Regions from separate parts of the Hymenobacter coalescens genome, predicted to be linked through region 2. Evidence: riboswitches for the same ligand, from Rfam matches in the RefSeq annotation. Region 2 holds a riboswitch; each other region holds the start of a gene.
The links. A riboswitch is a leader RNA that binds a small molecule or an ion and turns the genes downstream of it on or off. The one in region 2 is predicted to bind S-adenosylmethionine.

Region 1 (5,072 bases), on a different contig from region 2:
GAATCGGCGCCCACCAGCTGCGGCGTCACGAATACCGTGGCGCCGCCCCCGGGCAGGGGCTGCAGGCTGGCCACCACCTTGATTTTTTGCCCACGCTCAGCCGCAAAGCGAATATCCGCCGACGACACGTTTTCGATGCCGAGGTTGAGCACCTCGTCGGGGTCGAGCAGCAGCCCGTAGGCGTGCGCGGCCAGAATGACGGCCTTGGAGCGTGGGTCGAAGGCGGCCATGTCCAGCGTGGGGTCGGTTTCGGCGAAGCCCTGCGCCTGCGCTTCGGCCAGGGCCTCGGCGTAGTCGGAGCCGCCCTCGGTCATGCGCGTCAGCACGTAGTTGGAGGAGCCGTTGAAGATGCCGCTTACGCCCAGCAGCGGCTCCTGCGCGAAGTAGCCGTCGATGGTACGGATCACCGGGATGCTGCCGCACACGGCCGCTTCGTAGAGCAGCGTCCCGCCGAAGGCCTGCTGTAGCTGCAGCAGCTCGGGCAGGTGCCGCGCCACCATGGCTTTGTTAGCCGTCACCACGCGCCGGCCGCGGCGCAGCGCCTCGCTCACCAGCCGGAAGGCTTCGTCGGCGTCGTCGATGACCTCCACCAGCAGGTCCAGGCTCGCATCGTCGAGCAGGTCGTCGGCGTGGAACTCAAACCGCTCGGCGGGCAGGGGGCGCAGCTTGGTGGGGTTCTTCACCGCAATGCGCGCCACCGCAAACGCCGTTTCGGGGCGCTTCTGCAGAATATCGTACAGCCCTTGCCCCACGCAGCCGAAGCCGATCAGGCCGATGCGGGTGGGGTTAGTGGGCGAAGGTCTGGACATAGAATCGTTCGAGAAAATGCGCTATTTGCGCGGTTTCGATCAGGAAGCCGTCGTGGCCGTAGGGCGAGTCCATTTCGGCGTACATGGCCCCCGGAATGTGGCGGGCCAGCAACTGCTGCTCGCCAGGCGGAAACAGCACGTCCGACGAAATGCCGAGCACCAACGTCCGAGCCTGCACTCCGGCCAAAGCCGTGGCCACGCCCCCGCGCCCACGACCCACGTGGTGCGAGTCCATGATGTAGGAGAGCGTAACGTAGCTGTACGCGTTGAAGCGGGCCGTGAGCTTGTCGCCCTGGTACTGCTGGTAAGAGCTGGCCCGGTAGAACGCCGGCAAGGTGTCGTGGTCAGGCTCCACCTGGGTACGGCCGTAGGCGTCGTAGCTGCGGTAGCTGAGCAGGGCCACGGCGCGGGCCGCGCGCAGGCCCTGCTTGCCGCCGTCGGGGCCGCCGCCCTCGTAGGTGCAGTCGGCCTGAATGGCCAGGCGCTGGGCCTCGTTGAAGGCAATGCCCCACGGCGAATGCTGCGCGTTGGTAGCCAGCAGCACGAGGTGCTCAAACACCTTCGGCTGCTGAATGGCCCATTCCACCGCCTGCTGCCCGCCCAGCGAGCCGCCGATGACGGTGTGAATGCGTTGCAGCCCGAGGTGCTGCCGCAGCTGCTCGTGCGCGGCCACCAGGTCGCGCACCGTCAGGCGCGGAAAAGCCTGGTACAGCGGCCGGTGATGGGGCGGCACGGGCGAGGCCGGCCCGGTGCTGCCGTAGCAGGAGCCGAGCACGTTGGCGCACACAATAAACCAGTCGGCCGGGTCGAAATAATGGCCCGCGCCGAACAGGCCCGGCCACCAGCTCAGCACGTCGGCGTTGGCCGTCAGGGCGTGGCACACCCACACCACATTGTCGCCGGCCGCGTTCAGGGTGCCGTAGGTGTGGTAGGCAATCTGCACACCGTCGAGCCGCCCGCCGCATTCCAGCGGCAGCGGCTCGGGCAGGCTCAGCACTTGGGGGTTGCTCATAGCGGCTTCCTCTCGGAGGTGAAAGGATGTAGAATAGACCGCGGCCGAAGCCGCAGCCGGAAAAACAATTCTTTGCTTCCGGCCCCTCCCGCTACGGAAGAGGCCGGAAAGCAAAGAGGCCGGGGCAGAGACGACGCGCTTTCTCCCGAAACGCGCCGCCCGCGCCCCGCTGCTGGACGGGAAGCCGGGCCATGGCAGCGGACCAGCTTCCCCAGGTTCCCTCCCTTGTTAAACTTCCAGCGTAGCGGGGTGCCCGGCTTGTTGTTCGAGGAGGATTTCGCCGTCTTCCTCGGTGGGGCGGTCGGCGCTCTGCCGCACCGCGTCGAACGCGCGCTGCAGGTCGCCCTTGATGTCGTCGATGTGCTCCAGGCCCAGCGAAATGCGCAGCAGCGTGGGCGCCACGCCGGCGGCGCGCTGCTCGTCGTCCGACAGCTGCTGGTGCGTGGTGGCCGAGGGCTGAATGATGAGCGTCTTGGCGTCGCCAACGTTGGCCAGGTGGCTGATCAGCTGCAGGTTATCAATGAACTGCGTGGCCGTTTCCTTGGAGCCTTTGATGGCGAAGGTGAGCACGCCGCCGAAGCCGCGTTTCAGGTACTTGGTGGCCAGCTGGTGGTAGGGGCTGCTTTTCAGGCCGGGGTAGTTCACGGCTTCCACCTGCGGGTGCTGCTCCAGCCATTCGGCCAGCTTCTGGGCGTTTTCCACGGTGCGGTCCACGCGCAGGCTCAGCGTTTCGAGGCCAATGAGCAGCTGCCAGGAGTTGAACGGGCTGATGGAGGGGCCGAAGTCGCGCAGGCCTTCCACCCGGGCCCGGATGATGAAGGCGATGTTGCCGAATGGGCCGTTCTTGCCGAATACGTCGTTGAACACCAGCCCGTGGTAGCCCTCCGAGGGCTCCGTAAACTGCGGAAACTTGCCGTTGCCGAAGTCGTAGGTGCCGCCGTCCACAATCACGCCGCCGATGCTGGTGCCGTGCCCGCCGATCCACTTCGTGGCCGACTGCACCACGATGTGCGCGCCGTGCTCCAGCGGCCGGAACAGGTAACCGCCCGCCCCGAAGGTGTTGTCGACGATCAGCGGAATGTCATACTTGCGGGCCAGGTCCGCAATGGCCTCGAAATCCGGAATGTTGAAGCCCGGGTTGCCGATGGTTTCCAGGTACAGCGCCTTGGTGTTCTCGTCGATCAGGCTTTCGAAGCTCGCGGGGTTGTCGCCGTCGGCAAAGCGCACTTCGATGCCGAGGCGCTTAAACGCTACCTTGAACTGGTTGTAGGTGCCCCCGTAGAGGAAGGAGGTCGAAACGAAGTTGTCGCCGGCCTGCAGGATGTTGTTCAGCGCCAGAAACTGGGCCGCCTGCCCCGAACCCGTGGCCAGGGCGGCCACGCCGCCTTCGAGTGCCGCCACGCGCTGCTCGAATACGTCGGTGGTGGGGTTCATCAGGCGGGTGTAGATGTTGCCGAACTCCTTCAGGGCAAAGAGGTTGGCGCCATGTTCCGCGTTCTTGAATACGTAGGAAGTCGTCTGGTACAGCGGCACGGCGCGGGCCCCGGTGGTGGGGTCGGGCTGCTGGCCGGCGTGCAGTTGCAGGGTCTCGAAGTGCAGGTTTTGAGCGGACATACGTAGGCTGAAAAGAGGGTTGTGGATGACAGAATCGATGCGGGAAGGCAGCTACGCGCTGCCCAAAGCAGCGGCGTATGCCAGCGTGCGGCTCAGCGCCCGGAGTAGCTCAACGGGTGCGGCTAAGCCACGTGCCGCCCGGAAGCCCGGCGGCCAATAAAAAACGAGGAAGGGTAGGAGCGGGCATCAGCGGCCCGCACGTGACACTACCAACAACAGCAACAACACAGGTCAGCAGCGCGCATCGGGTGCGGCTGCGTGCGGGCACCGGCGGGGGCGCCAAGCATTACGGGCAAAGCCGTAACGGGCGCCGCGGCGGTGCGCGGAGACGGGAAGTTGTCGGGTGTAGGGAGGTAAGTGTTCATAGCACGCGGTTTATTTGCCCCCGGTCTGATAGTCAGCGGGGCAGGATTTGGCACCTGCCAGCTTGTGCATTGCTGGTGGTTGCCAGAGGGTCGTGGAGCCTGTTCTCTCGCCTCTTCGGAATAAATGCGTCAAAAAAAGCCTGCGCCGGAAGCACGGGTGGCACAAAGGTAGTACCGGATGCATAAAACGCAAATCCGGCAAAAAGTTTTCCGCCACTTGCAGAAAATGCTTTTCAGGACCGAATAAGGTGCATTAGGCCTCTGAAACAGGCTGCTACGGCGAGTATAATGTGCGGTTGGCGTCCGGCAAAAAGGCTGGTCTTCCCCGCACAACCTAGCTCCCGGCAAACAAAAAGCCGCCCCGGGGTCGGACCGGGGCGGCTCAATAATCAGAGGCGATGGAAGCGTCTTACAGCTTCGGCAGCTTCAGTACCTGGCCCACTTCGATGTGGTCGGGGTTGGAGCCGATGGTGGACTTATTGGCGTCGTAGATCTGGTGCCATTTGGAGGCGTCGCCGTAGTGGTTCTTGGCGATTTTCGACAGCGAGTCGCCGCTTACCACGGTGTAGCTCTCGCCCTGCGCCGCGGCCGGCTGTGCGGCCGCCGGCTGCGCCTTGTTGCCGAAGAAATCGGTAGCGCTGCCGGTTTGGGGCTGGGTAGGTTGTACGGGCTTCTTCTCGCCCTTATCGCTCAGGAAATCAAAGAGTCCCATAGTGTGGTCTTGGTTGAGGTGTGGGGAACGAAGGCCGCCATACCGGGTACAGCGGATTCGAGGTGCTTTACGCGGCCGCTTGGGAATAGGTTCGGCTTAACCCTTTGGCCGACTGCCCGTAAGAAACGCCCAACGGCAACCAACCCGACGGTAGCCGCGAAGCGCACCCCCTACATCCATTCTCCATTCCAGACACTCCCCATGAAACGACCATTCAACACCCCCCTGCACTACTTAGCCAGCCTGCTCATGCTGCTGACCCTTGTGACCTACGCTTGCGGCAGCAAGGAAGGCAAAGTAGAAGGTGTCAACATGCTCTACGGTACCGAAAGCAAGGTGTGGAAAACCCGCAAAGAGGAAGATGCCACCGGCGACAAGGTCAAGCAAACGTCCGAGCAGAAGCAGGAAGAAATCCGCTTTTTTGCCAACGGCCAGTACGTAATGACCTCGCCCACGCAGTCGATCAATGGTAAATACACCTTTGACCAAGCCGGTAAGAAAATCACTATGACGCCCGACAACGGCAACGCCAGCAACACTTTTGACGTGGCCACGCTGAC
Region 2 (5,072 bases):
GGTCGATGACGTGCACGATGCCGTTGGTGCAGAGCACGTCGGGGATGACCATGGTGGCTACGGGCGAAGCGGCGCCGCTGCCTTTCACCGTTAGGGTGCCATCGACGAAAGGGCCGAAGGTGAGGGGCGTACCGCCGGCCGAGGCCGTGCTGGACGTGTTGTCGGGTAGCTCGGGGGTGAACTTGGCCGTGGAACCCGCCGGGTGGCCGATGACGTGCTGCAGGAGTACGGCCCGCACCGTGGCCTCGGGCAGCTTGCGCACGTCGGCGGGCACGTAGCCCGCGGGCGAAGCCGGCGCCACGTTCAGCGCGGTCAGCAACTGCCGGAACGCCTGGTCGTTGGGCGCAAAAACCGTGAACGGGCCTGGGCTCGACAGCGTGCCTTCCAGGCGCGTGTACAGCACGGCTTCCACCAGGAAAGTAAGTTCGGGCTGCACGAACACCTGGCGGTTGTTCAGGGCCAGCGCCGACTGCACGATGTCGGCCCCGGTAGCCAGCAGCACCTTGTCGATGGCGTGCACCGTGCCGTTAGAGGCTTTGATGTTGGTAACCAGAATACGGGCGCCGTTGACGTACTGCGCGCCGTTGCGGGCGATGATGCGGCGCACCGGTCCCAGCGCCGAGGGGGACTGGTAGCCCGGCTGCAGGGCCGCACCCGGCACGGTGCCGCCCGTGACGTGGTAGTAGAGGGTGCTGGTCAGAAAGTCGCGGTTCAGCACCAGCAGGTCCTCGGCGCTGCGCAGGCCCAGGCGCGCAAACCCGTCGTTGTTGGGCGCGAAAACGGTGTAATTGCCCTGCGGGTCGTTGGGGTTGCGGTTGGACAGCAAGCCCACCACGCCGCCGCGCAGGGCCGCGTCTTCCAGCACGCTGAAATCCTTATTGGCTACGGCCACGCCGGCAATGGACGGATTCGACTCGGTGTTCTTGCTGCAGCCGGGCAGCAACAGGGAAGCACTCAATAAGCCCAAAATGGGAAACCAGCGGCGTAGGGGTCGGGACATAGAAGCAGCAGAAAGGGAGAAACACGGCCAGAGGCCGACGGAGCTGGCGTAGAAACGCAATGGACTGGGAGAGTGGATTTAGGTGTTCGGAAAAATTTTCTCCCAAAATGGAAATCCGAAGGTACAATTGCCCCCGTAGCTAGCGGCCCAAACTTGGCTATACCGGGCTGGTTCTATCCCAACGCCCGAAGCTGCTGGCTAAATCTTCACTTCTTTCTCTCCGCCATATGCGACACGCTTACCTTCCTGCTGTACTTACCGGAGTCACCGTGCTGGCCGCGGCCATCGGCGTATCGGGCCAGAGCCTGGTGAGCGGCTTTATGGCCGGCAAGCACCACGGCTCGGTGGTGTTTACGGGCACGGCCGAGCGGTACCGCAACGTGTACCTGGTCCCGGACAAGGTAGACGCAGTGCCGATTTTCCGGGAAGTGCGCGTGTCGTCGGTGAGCGTGTACGCCAACTACGGCCTGACCGATAAAATCGAGGCGGTACTGAGCCTGCCCTACATCAAGTCGACGGGGCGGGCGGCGCGGGCCGTGCTCCAGGACGAGGGCTACACCAATACCCGCAGCGGGCTGCAGGACGTGTCGGTGCTGCTGAAGTTCAAGTCGTATTCGGCGCCGGTGGGCAGCAGCCAGCTGGATCTGCTCGGGGTGGTGGGCGTGAGCACCCCGGCCAGCAATTACCGCAACGACCCGGGCCTGGCCTACATCATTGCCATCGGCAACCGCGCCACCAAGTACACCACCCTGGGCATTGCGCACCTGCGTACGCCCTCGGGCGTGTTCGTGACCGGGCAGGCCGGCTACAGCCTGCGCACCACCCGGGTGCCCAACGCCTTCCTGGCCGACGCCAAGGTGGGCTACGCGGGCCTGAACGTGTACGCCGAAGCCTGGGCCTCGGTGCAGGAATCGGGCAGCAACGGCACCGACATTGTCCAGCCCGGCTTCGACGGGGACTTCACCGCCACCCGCGTGGATTACACCCGCATCGGCCTGAGCCTGTACAAGCCCGTGACCAAGGGCTTCGGCGTGGTGCTGGGCGCGAGCCGGTACGTATCGGGCCGTAACCTGGGGCAGTCCACCGCGGTGTCGGCGGGCGTGTCGTACAACTACTAATTGGTAACCGGCGCGGCCGCCTGGCCGGCCCGAAACGGCGGGCATCACGTGCCTTCGACAAACACCAGCGTAACCGGGTTGCCGGACCCAGAAAAGGTTCTTTAGGGCCGGTAGCCTTCCCGTTACGGCTGCCGAAGGGCTGCCTGGCGGCCTGCCCCGGACGCCCTGAGGCCTTTGCCGGAAGAGCCGGTGCTGAAATGCCCGCTGCTGCGGGAAACGATCAGCGTGCCTTTGCCCGGCAGTTCCAGCACCCGCATCACAACCACGTTCGGCCCGGCGGTGTGGCTCGGAACGACGGACACGCCATGCAGGGCTAGCAGGCAGAGTCAGGAGAAATACAGTTTTGGCATGCCGGCAAGCTGGTGGCAGCGCCCGCCCAAACGCTACCCGGTATTGCGGAGTTTGCAAGTTCCGGCTGCCCGGCCCTACCTTTGCGGCATCAATTCTTTACTCCTGAAGGATTGTTTTTATAGAGAGGCGCGGAGAGACAGGCTCTGCGAAGCGCCGGCAACCATCGGGAAAGTCCTGAACGGTGCCAATTCCTGACCATATAAAAACAAGTTGCTGTGGGCTTCCCCGACTACTTTACCGCTTTGTACACGCGCCGCACGGCGCAGCCCTGCGCCGTTGCCGCGGCGGAGCTGCCCGGGTGTTGTTGCTGTTGAAGCATCCCTGAGGCCGTGGGTTCGCGCTGCTGAACTACCACGGCTTTCCTCGCCACCCCTGCGGTGGCCGGCCGCTACTTAGGCGGCCCTCATCCTCCCCCCGTTTACCTTTTTGCCCTGCCGGCCGGTCCGGTGGCGCCCGCCGTGTGCGGCGGCGTCACGGTGGGGCAGGGCGCCACCGTTGCGCGGGCCGTGGCCCGGGCTATTTCCGCTTTATGCTCAAAAAATCATTGGAACTGCTGCGGCTCGAAGCCGCGGAGACCGGCTCGCACACGCTCAAGCGTAGCCTGGGGCCGCTCAACCTGATTGCCATCGGCGTCGGGGTTATCATCGGGGCGGGGCTGTTCTCGCTCACCGGCATCGCCGCCGCCGAACACACCGGCCCGGCCGTGACGCTCTCGTTTATCGTGGCGGCCATCGGCTGCGCGTTTTCGGCCTTGTGCTACGCCGAGTTTGCGTCCATGGTGCCGGTGGCCGGCTCGGCCTACACGTACTCCTACGCCACCATGGGCGAGCTGTTTGCTTGGATTATCGGCTGGGACCTGGTGCTCGAATACTCGGTGGGCGCCGCCACCGTGGCCATCAGCTGGTCGCAGTACCTGGTGAAGTTCCTCGGCATCTTCGGGCTGCACCTGCCGCCCCAGTTGGTCATGTCGCCCTGGGAAACGGCCACGCTGGCCGACGGCAGCGTGGTGGGCGGCTGGCTGAACCTGCCGGCCATCATCGTGGTGCTGGCCATTACGTCCATCATCATCCGCGGCACGCAGGGCTCGGCCTGGTTCAACGCCGTGGTGGTGGCCCTGAAAGTATCGGTGGTGCTGGTGTTCATCGCCCTGGGCTGGCAGTACATCAACCCGGCCAACTACCAGCCGTACATCCCGGCCAACACGGGCACCTTCGGCGAGTACGGCTGGAGCGGCATCTTGCGCGGGGCGGGCGTGGTGTTCTTCGTCTTCATCGGCTTCGATATCGTGGCCACCATGGCCCAGGAAGCCAAGAACCCGCAGCGCAACATGCCCATCGGCATCATCGGCTCGCTGCTGGTGTGCACGGTGCTGTTCGTGGTGTTCGGCTACGTGATGACGGGCCTGGCGCACTACTCCGAGTTCAAGAACAGCGCCGCGCCGGTGGCCGTGGCCATCGAGCACACGCCTTACAAGGGCTGGCTGCTGACGGCCATCATCGGGGCCATCCTAATCGGCTACACCTCCGTTATTCTGGTGGATTTGCTGGGCCAGAGCCGCGTGTTCTTCTCCATGTCGCGCGACGGGCTGCTGCCGCGGGTGTTCTCGCAGATTCACCCGCGCTTCCAGACGCCGCACAAGTCCAACCTGCTGCTGGGCGTGTTCATCAGCTTGTTTGCCGGGCTGGTGCCCATCAAGGTGGTGGGCGAGATGTGCAGCATCGGCACGCTGCTGGCCTTCGTGATGGTGTGCATCGGGGTGTTGATCATGCGCAAGCGGGAGCCAAATGCGCCGCGCGCCTTCCGCACGCCGTGGGTGCCGCTGGTGCCCATCCTGGGCGTGGTCACCTGCCTGGTGATGATGCTCAGCCTGCCCGGCGACACCTGGCTCCGCCTGTTCGTGTGGCTGGCCATCGGGCTGGTTATCTACTATTTCTACGGCAAAAAGCACAGCAAGCTGGGCCAGGGCCTAGTGGTGAACCCGACGGTGGAAGCGCCGGGCAATCAGGTCGCCTAGCTTACGCTGCACTCATAACCGCCGAAGCCGCTGGTACGCCACCAGCGGCTTCGTGCGTTCAGGCTTGGCGGTTTGCTTTACTTTGCCCCGATACGCAATGCCTTATGGAACAACTTTATTCCGATTCAGCAGCATCAGCCGGCGAAAAAAGCGTCGTAGCCAGGGTCGTATATCCCACTTACAAAGAGAGTTGGGCGGTATTGGGTTGGTTCCTGCTCCTGCTAGCCCTGTTGGGGGTGGTGTTCTTTGCCGTGGCCAACCTGGTGGGCACCAGTCACCGGCATACCATGCTGGTAACCCTGCTGGCCACCGACTCGGCCAAGGCGCTGATCATCGTGTTTCTGATGTGGTACGCGGGCAAGTCGCGCGTGCTGCCGCTGCGCCTGCTGGCGCCGCGTGAGCAGCCGGGGGTATATGCGGCCATGCTGGGCATAGCCGGTGCCCAACTAATCCTGCGAAGCCAGGTGCACCACCTGGGCCTGCCGTCGTGGCAATTGGAGTCGGTGATGCAGAAGCTGGCCGCGTTTCCGGTGGCGGCGGGGTTCACCATCTGCGTGGCCGCGCCGGTGCTGGAAGAGCTGTTGTTTCG
Region 3 (5,072 bases), on a different contig from region 2:
CCAGCGTAGCCGCGGTAGTCGGGCAGCTCCACGCTCTGCGGTCGGATGACGTACTGCACCTGGAAGCGGCCGGCATCGGTGGTAGCCTCGGTGGTTACGGGTACTGTTTCGAGGTATTCCAGCAGGCTCGGGCCCTTGTACCAGGGCAAGTTGCCGGAGGTCTTCACCACGTTGTCGCCGTGCAGGGCGCTGATGGGAATGTTGGCCACCTGCTTGATGCCGAGCTGCGCCGCTACCACCGCGTAATCCGCCACGATGTCGTGGAACACGGCCTCGGAGTAGCCCACCAGGTCAATCTTGTTCACGGCCAGCACGAAGCGCTTGATGCCGAGCAGGGCCGACACGATGGTGTGCCGCCGCGTCTGCTCCACGATGCCCTGCCGGGCGTCGACCAGCACGATGGCTAGGTCGGCGTTGGAAGCGCCCGTCACCATGTTGCGGGTGTACTGCACGTGGCCGGGCGTGTCGGTGATGATGAACTTGCGGCGCGGCGTGGTGAAGTACTTGTGCGCCACGTCGATGGTGATGCCCTGTTCGCGCTCGGCGCGCAGGCCGTCGGTGAGCAAGGCCAGGTCCACGGTGCCGGCGGCCGAGGTGCGGTTCTGCTCTTCCAGCGCCGCCAGTACGTCCAAGGATACGGCGTCGGAGTCGTACAGCAAACGCCCAATCAGCGTGCTCTTGCCGTCGTCGACGCTGCCGCAGGTGATGAATCGGAGAAGGTCCACTGTTGAGGTGATTAAGTGATTAGGTGATTGAGTAATTAGGTGTTCGAAGTGTGGGAGTAATTGGGCAAGACCATAAGCTCAAAGCCTAATCACTTAGTCACTTAATCACCCCTTAGAAGTAGCCGTTGCGCTTCCGGTCTTCCATGCCGGTTTCCGAAATCTTGTCGTCGAGACGGGTGGCGCCCCGTTCGCTGACTTTGGCCTGCAGGATGTCTTCGATGATGGCCTCCAGCGTGGCCGCGTCGCTTTCCACGGCGGCGGTGCAGGTGGCGTCGCCCACGGTGCGGAAGCGCACCTGCCGGGTGGTCAGCTCGTCGGTGGCGTCGAGGGCAAGGTGCTCGGTCACGGCCAGCAGCTGGCCCGAGGGCAGCACCACGCAGCGCCGCTCGTGGGCGAAGTAGATGCTGGGCAGCGGGATGTTCTCGCGCTGGATGTAGTTCCACACGTCCAGCTCGGTCCAGTTCGAAATCGGGAACACCCGCACGTTCTCGCCGGGCTGAATCTGCCCGTTGTAGATATTCCAGAGCTCCGGGCGCTGCCGGCGCGGGTCCCATTGCCCGAATTCGTCGCGCACCGAGAAGATGCGCTCCTTGGCCCGGGCCTTTTCCTCGTCGCGGCGCGCCCCGCCGATGCAAGCGTCGAAGCCAAATTCCTCGATGGTGTCGAGCAGGGTGTAGGTCTGCAGGGCGTTGCGGCTCGGGAACTTGCCGCCCGGCTCGCGCAGGCCGCGTTGCTTGATGGTGTCCTCCACCCGGCGCACAATCAGCTGCTCGCCCAGCTCGGCGGCCAGCTCGTCACGAAACTGCAGCACCTCCGGGAAGTTGTGGCCGGTGTCGATGTGCACCAGCGGGAAGGGAAACCTGCCGGGGCGGAAGGCTTTCTGGGCGAGGCGCACCAGGGCAATGGAGTCTTTGCCACCCGAGAACAGCAGCGCCGGGCGCTGGAACTGCCCGGCCACTTCGCGCAGGATGTGGATGGCTTCGGCTTCGAGCCGGTCGAGGTAATCTAGGCGGGGGAGCGTAGGCATACGGCAAGGAGGTGCCTGTTCGGCCATTTCGGACCGATTGTGAGGAGTCAAGAAAAGTGGGGAATGCGGTAGTGGGGCGGGAGTTAGGCGCTAGAGTGGCCTGTTCCGGTCGTCAGGGTCAGCAGGAATGGTTAACGCCCTTCGAGCGTGGCCGTGGGCACGGCGGCCGTCTGGTGCAGGCCGCACTCCTTGGCCGATTGGTCTTCCCACCACCAACGGCCGGCGCGGAAGTCTTCCCCGGGCTTGATGGCCCGGGTGCAGGGCGCGCAGCCGATGCTCACGAAGCCCTGCAAGTGCAGCGGGTTGTGTGGAATGCTGTACTCGCGGACGAAAGCCCAGGTTTGTTCCCAGGTCCATGCCAGCAGCGGGTTGACCTTGAACAGCTGGTAGGCGGCGTCCCACTCCACCGCGTGCATGCCGCTGCGGTTGGCCGATTGCTCGGCGCGCAGGCCCGTCACCCAGGCGGCTTGGCCGGCAAGGGCACGGCTGAGTGGCTCCACTTTGCGCACGTGGCAGCAGGCTTTGCGGGCGTCTACGCTTTCGTAGAAACCGTTGGGGCCCTGGCGCTCCACCAGCGCGGCTACTTCATCCTGGTTGGGGTAATAAGCACGGATGGTTTTGCCGTATTTCAGCACGGTCTTGCTCCATGTGGAGTAGGTCTCCTGAAAATTCCGGCCCGTATCGAGGGTGAATACTTCGATGGGCAAATCGTGGGCAAAAATCAGGTGCGTAATTACCTGATCCTCGAGGCCAAACGAAGTGGAGAAAGCAGCCTTGCCCGCAAATTCAGCGGAAATGACGCGCAGAATATCCAAGGGATCAGCACCAATTAATTGCTGACGGATTTGCGCCACCTGTGCATCGATTAAAGTCGACATGCGCAGCAGAAATAAGCCCTAACCGCTGCAAACAGCGGGCAAGGTCGAAAAGCAGAAAGAAGAGGGAAGCTGGAAGGAGCAGCGCGCCGAATTCGGGCGGCGCCAGGCACGGCTCAACGACGCGCGGAGCGGCAGCGCTTAGTTGTCAGGCGTTTCCAGCAAAACGGCAAAGAGGTCGTGGGGCCTCAACAACACACGCGGCGCGTCGGCATACAACAGCAACAGGAGCCGTTGAAGCCGAAAAGGCCCGGCTGCGAGGCAGCGGAGCCGATAAAATTTGCGCGGGGAGTGAGGTCGGAATGCACGACGTCGGTGTTTTTATATGGTCAGGAATTGGCACCGTTCGGGACTGTCCCGATGGTTGCCGGCGCTTCGTAGAGCCTGTCTCTCCACGCCTCTGTATAAAAACAATCCTGAGAAGAATTGATGCTGCAAAGGTAGCGGCACGAATTCCAGAATTGCAAATCTTTTATTGCGGCCTTAACCACAGCAACCGCGCCAATGTTTTGCGGGCTGCACCAATAATTACGTTCATTGCCCGTTTCGTGGATACGAACCGATCCGAAAAGCTTCGGAAAATAATCCGGCCGGACCTGACAACCACGCGGGTAGATTTCAAGTCAAGCCTGTACCATCGTCAGCCTCCGAATTCCGTGCGCACTGCTACTATTCTTTCCCAAGCCTCGCTGTTGCTGCTGCTGAGCGGCTGCGCCGCCGTGGTGCCGCACACCCTGCAGACGCCCTTGGTGCAGCAGCGCGGCGAAACCGAACTGGCGCTGAACGCCGGCACCCACGGCACCGACGTGCAGGCTGCCTACGCCCTGACCGACCGCCTGACGGTGCTTGGCAGCGCGCACCAGCGCATTCGTGGCAAGCACGGTCACTGGGCCTACACCGGGGAGGCCGGCGCCGGATACGCCTTTTTCCGGCCCGGCAGCCAGCGCTGGAGCTTGTACGGCGGTATGGGCTACGGGGCCGGTTACGCCTTCTCCACCTTCTGCCCCGACCTTTGCGGCGAGTTTCGCGCCTCCGACCGGGTACGCTACAGCTACGCTTTCGTGCAGCCTACCTATGTGTGGATGCCCGAGCCCGACTTCGCCTTGAGCGCAGCCGTCAAGATCACGGCGATGCGCTTTTCGCGCTGGCGCACCGTCAGCAGCGGGTTCGACGACGTGCAGGGCGCGTTCGTGGCGAACGTGCGCGAACAGTCCGGCCGCACCGGGCCCGTGCTGCAGCCGGGCGGCAACATTTACGTGGGCCTGTCGCGGCATTTTCGGCTGAATTTCAGCAGCAGCGTATTTATTCCCCTGCAGCGCGACTTTCCCTCCACCCTCGGGCTGGCTGCCGGCATCGGCGTGCAGTACCGCTTCGGCGGGGCGCCGGCCGGGCAGCCCTGAGCTAGTTCGGTCCATGAAAAAGGCGTCGACCAGGAATAACCCTGTCCGACGCCTTCTGCTAGCTACCCGTCGGCCGCCTAATGGCGCCGCACCATGTCTACTACGGCATTTACCCACAGCGGGTGGGTGTTGCAGCTGGGCACCAGCTGCCAATGCTGACCGCCGGCTTCCTCAAACATTTCCTTGAATTCTTCGCCTACCTCAATGGTGGTTTCCAGGCAGTCGGCCACGAAAGCCGGGCTAAAGGCCAGCACGTTTTTGTAGCCTTTGGCCGGCATTTCCTTCAGCACCTCATCGGCGTAAGGCTGCAGCCACGGGTCGCGTAGGCGGCTCTGCAGGCGGCTCTGAAAGCACACCGTGTACTGATCTTCCGTCAGGCCCATGGCCTTGGCCAGCAGCCGCGAGGTTTCGAAGCACTGGGCCCGGTAGCAGTAGCGGTTGTTTTTGTTGTAGTGGCTGCAGCAAGTGCCGAGCTTGCAGTAGCCTTTGTGGCTGCCCTTTAGCACGTGACGCTCCGGAATGCCGTGGTAGCTGAATACCACATGGTCGTAGGAGTGCTTCTTCATTTCCTCCAGCCCCAGGGTGGCGAAGGTGTTGATGAAGCCGGGGTCGTCGGCGAAGGTGCTGATGAAGCTCACGCTGGGCACTACCCACCACTTGCCCACCAGTTCCATTACTTTCTCTTGCACCGAACCCGTGCTGGCCGCCGCGTACTGCGGAAACAGCGGCAGCACAATGATGCGCTCTACGGCCGCGGCGCGCAGTTCTTCCAGCGCCGACTCGATGCTGGGGTTCTGGTAGCGCATGCCGAAGGCCACTAGGTACTCCTTGCCGAGCTTTTCCTGCACCAGCTTCTGCAGATCCAGGCCGTGGTAGAGCAGCGGGGAGCCGCGCTCGTCCCAGAGCTGCTGATAGATCTTGGCCGACTTGGGCGCGCGCAGCGGCACCACGATGCCCTGAAACAGCGGGTAGCGCACCGCGGCCGGCATGTCGATGACGCGGGGGTCGGTCAGAAACTCGTTGAGGTAACGGCGGACGTCGGAAG
Region 4 (5,072 bases), on a different contig from region 2:
TGCCCGGCTATTTCGAAGCGCAGCGCCTGCTGCGCCCGCAGTGCCCGCACCAGCCGGTTCAGCTCGGGCTGCGACGTGGGCAGCAGGCGTGCCTTGCCCTGCTCAAAGTACAGGTGCCGCAGGGTCAGCGCCGTGCCCGTGTTCAGGGTCGTCAGGTCGGGCAGCGAGTCGGTCGGGGGCGCGGCTACGGGCGGTACGCTGGCAACGGCCGGCGCGGCCGCGGCCCGCCGGGCCGCAGGAGCCGCCCGTCGGCTCGCGGCCCGGGGCCGCGTGGCCATGGCGGGTTGGGGTGCCGGCGGGGTGGTTGCCACGGTCGGAGCGGGCACGGGGCCCGGCGGCGGTGCCGCCGGCGCGGGCGGTATGGGCCGGGCCGAAGCAGGCAGCGCCGCAAACAAATGGGCACTGCCCACGGCCACTGGCGCGCCGCCCGTGGGCAAGCGCCAGCGCAGCAGCGCCCGGGTATCGAGGATGGTTTGGAAGTAGTCCACGCGCAGCGGGTAGTAGCGCCCCGCCTCCAGGCGGATGCGCACCACGGCGGGCACGTGGTCCTGCTCGCGCCAAGCGTTGAGGAGCAGCTTGCTGCCCAGCCACACCCGCAGCCCGTCGTCCATCACCGTCGAAAACTCGTACACGCCCGTCGTCGGAGCCAGCAGGTAGCCTTCCCAGCGCACCGAAAAATACTCCGCCCCCAGTCCGGGCACCGGCGGCCGCTTGTTCCAGCTGAAATCGATGGCTGCGTCGCGCCGGCGCAGCACCAGTTGCTCGAAGTTGGTGCCGTTGTAGTAAGCCGCCTGCAGCCCCGTGCCGGTGGGTAGGGCGGCGGTTTGGGCTCCGGCCATTCGGGCCAGCAGCAGCAGGCTCAGAAGCGTAACGGTGCGCATGGTGCAAGTAGATCGGTTCGTGTTCGGTACCCAACGGGCCGCGGGCGGTGGTCTGCTGCGGCCGCAAAGTAGCCCCAGTCAAATGTCGGGCGGATGCGGCTGGCGGCGCGTCGTACTGCTCATTGGCGGCGAAGCGCCCTACACGGTTGAACGACAAAAAATGAGTTTGCGTCTGCTGCCAGGGCCTGCTGATCGAACAAGCTGCGTGGAGTCCAACAAGAACGGGGGAATGCCGTACTTCCTGGGGTAAGTGTGATTCACCCAGCCACTTACTCCATTCCCATGCCGACTAAGAAAGCCACCGCTTCCCATAAAAAAGACGATCCGTGCTGGAAAGGCTACGAGCAGCAAGGCACCAAGAAGAAGGAAGGCAAGACCGTCCCGAACTGCGTCAAAAAAGACTAATTCGGCTTCCGCAGCCAGCTAACCGCCCCGGCCCGCTACGGTGCCGGGGCTTTTTTTGCGCCGCTCATAGCCGGTGGCGCATTGCCGCTGCCGTTTGGCCCGGATGCTCCGCAGGTTTATTTTCCATATGATTTTAACAATATTATATTTACTTGATTTGCTAATTACTGGAGCGTCGTTTATCTTCGCTACAGCTTATCCAGAAAGACTGAGGGACTGGGCCCTGTGACGTCTTAGCAACCAGCCGCTGCGGCAGAGGTGCTAACTCCCATCCGAGGCGGCGCAAGCCGCGTTCGGAAAAGATGAGCGGAACCGGCACCTTCTCGGGTTGCCGGGGCTTTCTGGATAGCGCTTTGCGCACCTCAATTCCGAAAGCCACATGCCGACTCTGCCCGCCTCCCCCCTCGCCGATCTGCTCCGCCAGCGCGTGCTCGTGCTCGACGGCGCCATGGGCACCATGATTCAGCGCCACCAGCTCACCGAGGAAGACTTCCGCGGGACGCGGTTTCAGGATCATCCCAAGCCCCTGCGCGGCAACAACGACCTGCTCTGTCTGACGCGCCCCGACGTGGTGCGCGGCATTCACGCCGAGTACTTCGCCGCGGGCGCCGACATCGTCGAAACTAACACCTTCTCGGGCACCACCGTGGCCCAGGCCGATTACGCCCTGGAGCACATCGTGTACGAGCTGAACTACGAGGCCGCCCGGCTGGCCCGCTCCGCCGCCGATGAGTACAGCACGCCCGAGCGCCCGCGCTTCGTGGCCGGGGCCATCGGACCCACCAACCGCACGGCCTCGCTCTCGCCCGACGTGAACCGCCCGGGCTTCCGCGCTGTCAGCTTCGACGAGCTGGCCACGGCCTACCACGAGCAGGTGCGCGGCCTCATTGACGGCGGCTGCGACGCGCTGCTGATCGAAACCATCTTCGACACCCTGAACGCCAAAGCGGCTTTGTTTGCCGCCCAGCGCTTCTTCGACGAGGGCGGGCGCGTGGTGCCCATCATGATATCGGGCACCATCACCGACGCCTCGGGCCGCACCCTGTCGGGCCAAACGGTGGAGGCGTTCTGGAACTCCATGCGCCACCTGCCCATCCTGAGCATCGGCCTGAACTGCGCCCTTGGGGCCAAGCAGCTCAAGGTGTACCTGCAGGAGCTGAGCCGCCTGGCCGACTGCTACGTATCGGCCTACCCCAACGCGGGGCTGCCCAACGCCTTCGGCGGCTACGACGAATCGGCCCAGGAATTTGCGGCCGTGCTGGAGGAGTACCTCCAGGAAGGCCTGGTGAACATCGTGGGCGGCTGCTGCGGCACCACCCCGCTGCACATTGCCGAGGCCTCGAAGCTCACCGACCGCTACGCCCCGCGCCCGCTGCCAGTGCGGCCCCGGGCCACGCGCCTGAGCGGGCTGGAACCGCTGAATATCTACCCCGAAAGCCTATTCGTGAACGTGGGCGAGCGGTGCAACGTGACCGGCTCCCGGGCCTTTGCCCGCCTGATCCGGGCCGGCCAGTACGAAGAAGCCCTGGCCGTGGCCCGCGCCCAGGTGGAAGGCGGCGCCCAGGTGCTCGACGTGAACATGGACGAGGCCCTGCTCGATTCCGTGGAGGCCATGACCACCTTCCTGAACCTGATTGCCTCCGAGCCCGACGTGGCCCGCCTGCCCCTGATGATCGACTCCTCGAAGTGGGAGGTCATCGAAGCCGGCCTGAAGTGCACCCAGGGCAAGAGCATCGTCAACTCCATTTCGCTGAAGGAAGGCGAGGAAGTGTTTAAGCACCACGCCCGGCTGGTGCGCGCCTACGGGGCCGCCGTCATCGTCATGGCCTTCGACGAGCAGGGCCAGGCCGACTCCTTCCAGCGCCGCATCGACATCTGCCAGCGCGCCTACCGCATCCTGACCGAGGAGGTAGGCCTGCCGGCCGAGGACATCATCTTCGACCCGAACATCCTCACCGTGGGTACCGGCATCGAGGAGCACCGCCGCTACGCCATCGACTTCATTGAGGCCGTGCGCTGGATCAAGCAGCACTTGCCCGGCGCCCTCACCAGCGGCGGCGTCAGCAACGTGTCGTTCTCCTTCCGCGGCAACGACCCCGTGCGCGAGGCCATTCACGCGGCCTTCCTCTACCACGCCATCAAAGCCGGGCTGGACATGGGCATCGTCAACCCCAGCCAGCTGGCCGTGTACGACGAGGTGCCCAAGCCCTTGCTCGAAGCCGTGGAGGACGTGCTGTTCGACCGCCGCGACGATGCTACCGAGCGCCTCGTGCAGCTGGGCGAGCTGCTGAGCCTGACCAAGGGCGGCGCCGCGGCCAAGGTCGTGGAGGCCGAAGCCTGGCGCGGCTGGCCGGTGCAGAAGCGCCTGGAGCACGCCCTGGTGAAGGGCATTACTGATTACATCGAAGCCGATACCGAGGAAGCCCTCAAACAACTCGGCCGGCCGCTGCCCGTCATCGAAGGCCCCCTGATGGCCGGCATGACGGTGGTGGGAGACCTGTTCGGGGCGGGCAAGATGTTTTTGCCGCAGGTGGTGAAGTCGGCCCGCGTGATGAAGCGCGCCGTGGCCTGGCTGGAGCCCTACATGCAGGCCGAGCGCGACGCGGCGGCGCTGTCGGGCGGCACCGAGGCCCGGCAAACAGCCGGCAAGGTGTTGCTGGCCACGGTGAAAGGCGACGTGCACGACATCGGCAAGAACATCGTGGGCGTGGTGCTGGCCTGCAACAACTACGAGGTCATCGATCTGGGCGTGATGGTGCCGCTGGAAAAGATTGTCAGCGAAGCCGAGCGCCTGCAGGCTGACATCGTGGGCCTGAGCGGGCTGATTACCCCCTCGCTCGACGAAATGGTGTACGTGGCCCAGGCCCTGGAAAAGCGCGGCCTGCGCGTGCCCCTGCTCATCGGCGGGGCTACCACCTCACGCCTGCACACGGCCGTGCGCATCGCGCCGGCCTACGGCGGACCAGTGATTCACGTCAACGACGCCTCGCGCGCCGTGCCGGTGGCCTCGCAACTGCTGGGCCTGGGCCGCGACGCCTTTGCCAACGACGTGGCTCGGGAGTACCTGCAGCTGCGCGACGACCACGCCGGCCGCCAGCGCAACAAGGACTACGTGCCCATCGAGGAAGCGCGCCGGCAGAAGTTCCAGGCCGACTGGGCCGCCGCCGACATCGTGAAGCCCAGCTTCCTCGGCGCCCGGGTGTTCGAGTACTACCCGCTGACCGAGCTACTGGACTACATCGACTGGACGCCTTTTTTCCACGCCTGGGAGCTAAAGGGCCGCTACCCGCGCATCCTCGACGACGCGACCTACGGCGAGGCCGCCCGCCGGCTGTTCGAGGATGGGCAGGTGCTCCTGCAGCGCCTCATCGACGAAAAGCTGATCCGGGCCCGCGCCACGGTGGGCTTCTGGCCGGCCAACACGGTGGATTCGGATACCATCGAAATCTACCAGGACGACACCCGCCAGCGCGTGCAGGCCGAAACCTTCACCCTGCGCCAACAGAGTTTGAAGGCGGCCGGCCTGCCTTACCTCGCCTTCTCCGACTTCCTGGCCCCGAAAGACTCCGGCCGCGCCGACTACCTCGGCGGCTTCGCCGTCACGGCCGGCATCGGGCTAGACGAGCTGGTGGCCGAGTTCGAGCGCCAGCACGACGACTACTCCGCCATCCTGGCCAAGGCCCTGGCCGACCGCCTCGCCGAAGCCCTGGCCGAACGCCTGCACGAGCGGGTGCGCCGCGAGCTGTGGGGCTACGCCCCGCAGGAGCACTTCACCAACGAAGACCT

Region 1: another riboswitch for S-adenosylmethionine. It lies ahead of ACYVKQ_RS18755 (O-acetylhomoserine aminocarboxypropyltransferase/cysteine synthase family protein); the one in region 2 lies ahead of ACYVKQ_RS08575 (amino acid permease).
Region 3: another riboswitch for S-adenosylmethionine. It lies ahead of ACYVKQ_RS06230 (phosphoadenylyl-sulfate reductase); the one in region 2 lies ahead of ACYVKQ_RS08575 (amino acid permease).
Region 4: another riboswitch for S-adenosylmethionine. It lies ahead of metH (methionine synthase); the one in region 2 lies ahead of ACYVKQ_RS08575 (amino acid permease).

Annotation. Positions count from the first base shown of each region.
Region 1 covers NZ_BAAGRA010000019.1:564,883-569,954, forward strand. The annotation lists gene ACYVKQ_RS18745 (homoserine dehydrogenase) at 1-809, opposite strand, end outside; gene ACYVKQ_RS18750 (homoserine O-acetyltransferase family protein) at 787-1,821, opposite strand; gene ACYVKQ_RS18755 (O-acetylhomoserine aminocarboxypropyltransferase/cysteine synthase family protein) at 2,050-3,435, opposite strand; SAM riboswitch class I at 3,808-3,927, opposite strand; gene ACYVKQ_RS18760 (LysM peptidoglycan-binding domain-containing protein) at 4,210-4,512, opposite strand; gene ACYVKQ_RS18765 (lipocalin family protein) at 4,714-5,072, shown strand, end outside.
Region 2 covers NZ_BAAGRA010000011.1:183,314-188,385, forward strand. The annotation lists gene ACYVKQ_RS08560 (fasciclin domain-containing protein) at 1-1,000, opposite strand, end outside; gene ACYVKQ_RS08565 (hypothetical protein) at 1,228-2,118, shown strand; gene ACYVKQ_RS08570 (hypothetical protein) at 2,241-2,420, opposite strand; SAM riboswitch class I at 2,583-2,675, shown strand; gene ACYVKQ_RS08575 (amino acid permease) at 2,999-4,483, shown strand; gene ACYVKQ_RS08580 (lysostaphin resistance A-like protein) at 4,720-5,072, shown strand, end outside.
Region 3 covers NZ_BAAGRA010000007.1:147,999-153,070, forward strand. The annotation lists gene ACYVKQ_RS06220 (sulfate adenylyltransferase subunit 1) at 1-725, opposite strand, end outside; gene cysD (sulfate adenylyltransferase subunit CysD) at 838-1,752, opposite strand; gene ACYVKQ_RS06230 (phosphoadenylyl-sulfate reductase) at 1,884-2,630, opposite strand; SAM riboswitch class I at 2,946-3,038, opposite strand; gene ACYVKQ_RS06235 (hypothetical protein) at 3,284-4,027, shown strand; gene hemH (ferrochelatase) at 4,105-5,072, opposite strand, start outside.
Region 4 covers NZ_BAAGRA010000019.1:23,974-29,045, reverse strand. The annotation lists gene ACYVKQ_RS16590 (PA14 domain-containing protein) at 1-881, opposite strand, end outside; gene ACYVKQ_RS16585 (hypothetical protein) at 1,164-1,286, shown strand; SAM riboswitch class I at 1,479-1,595, shown strand; gene metH (methionine synthase) at 1,666-5,072, shown strand, end outside.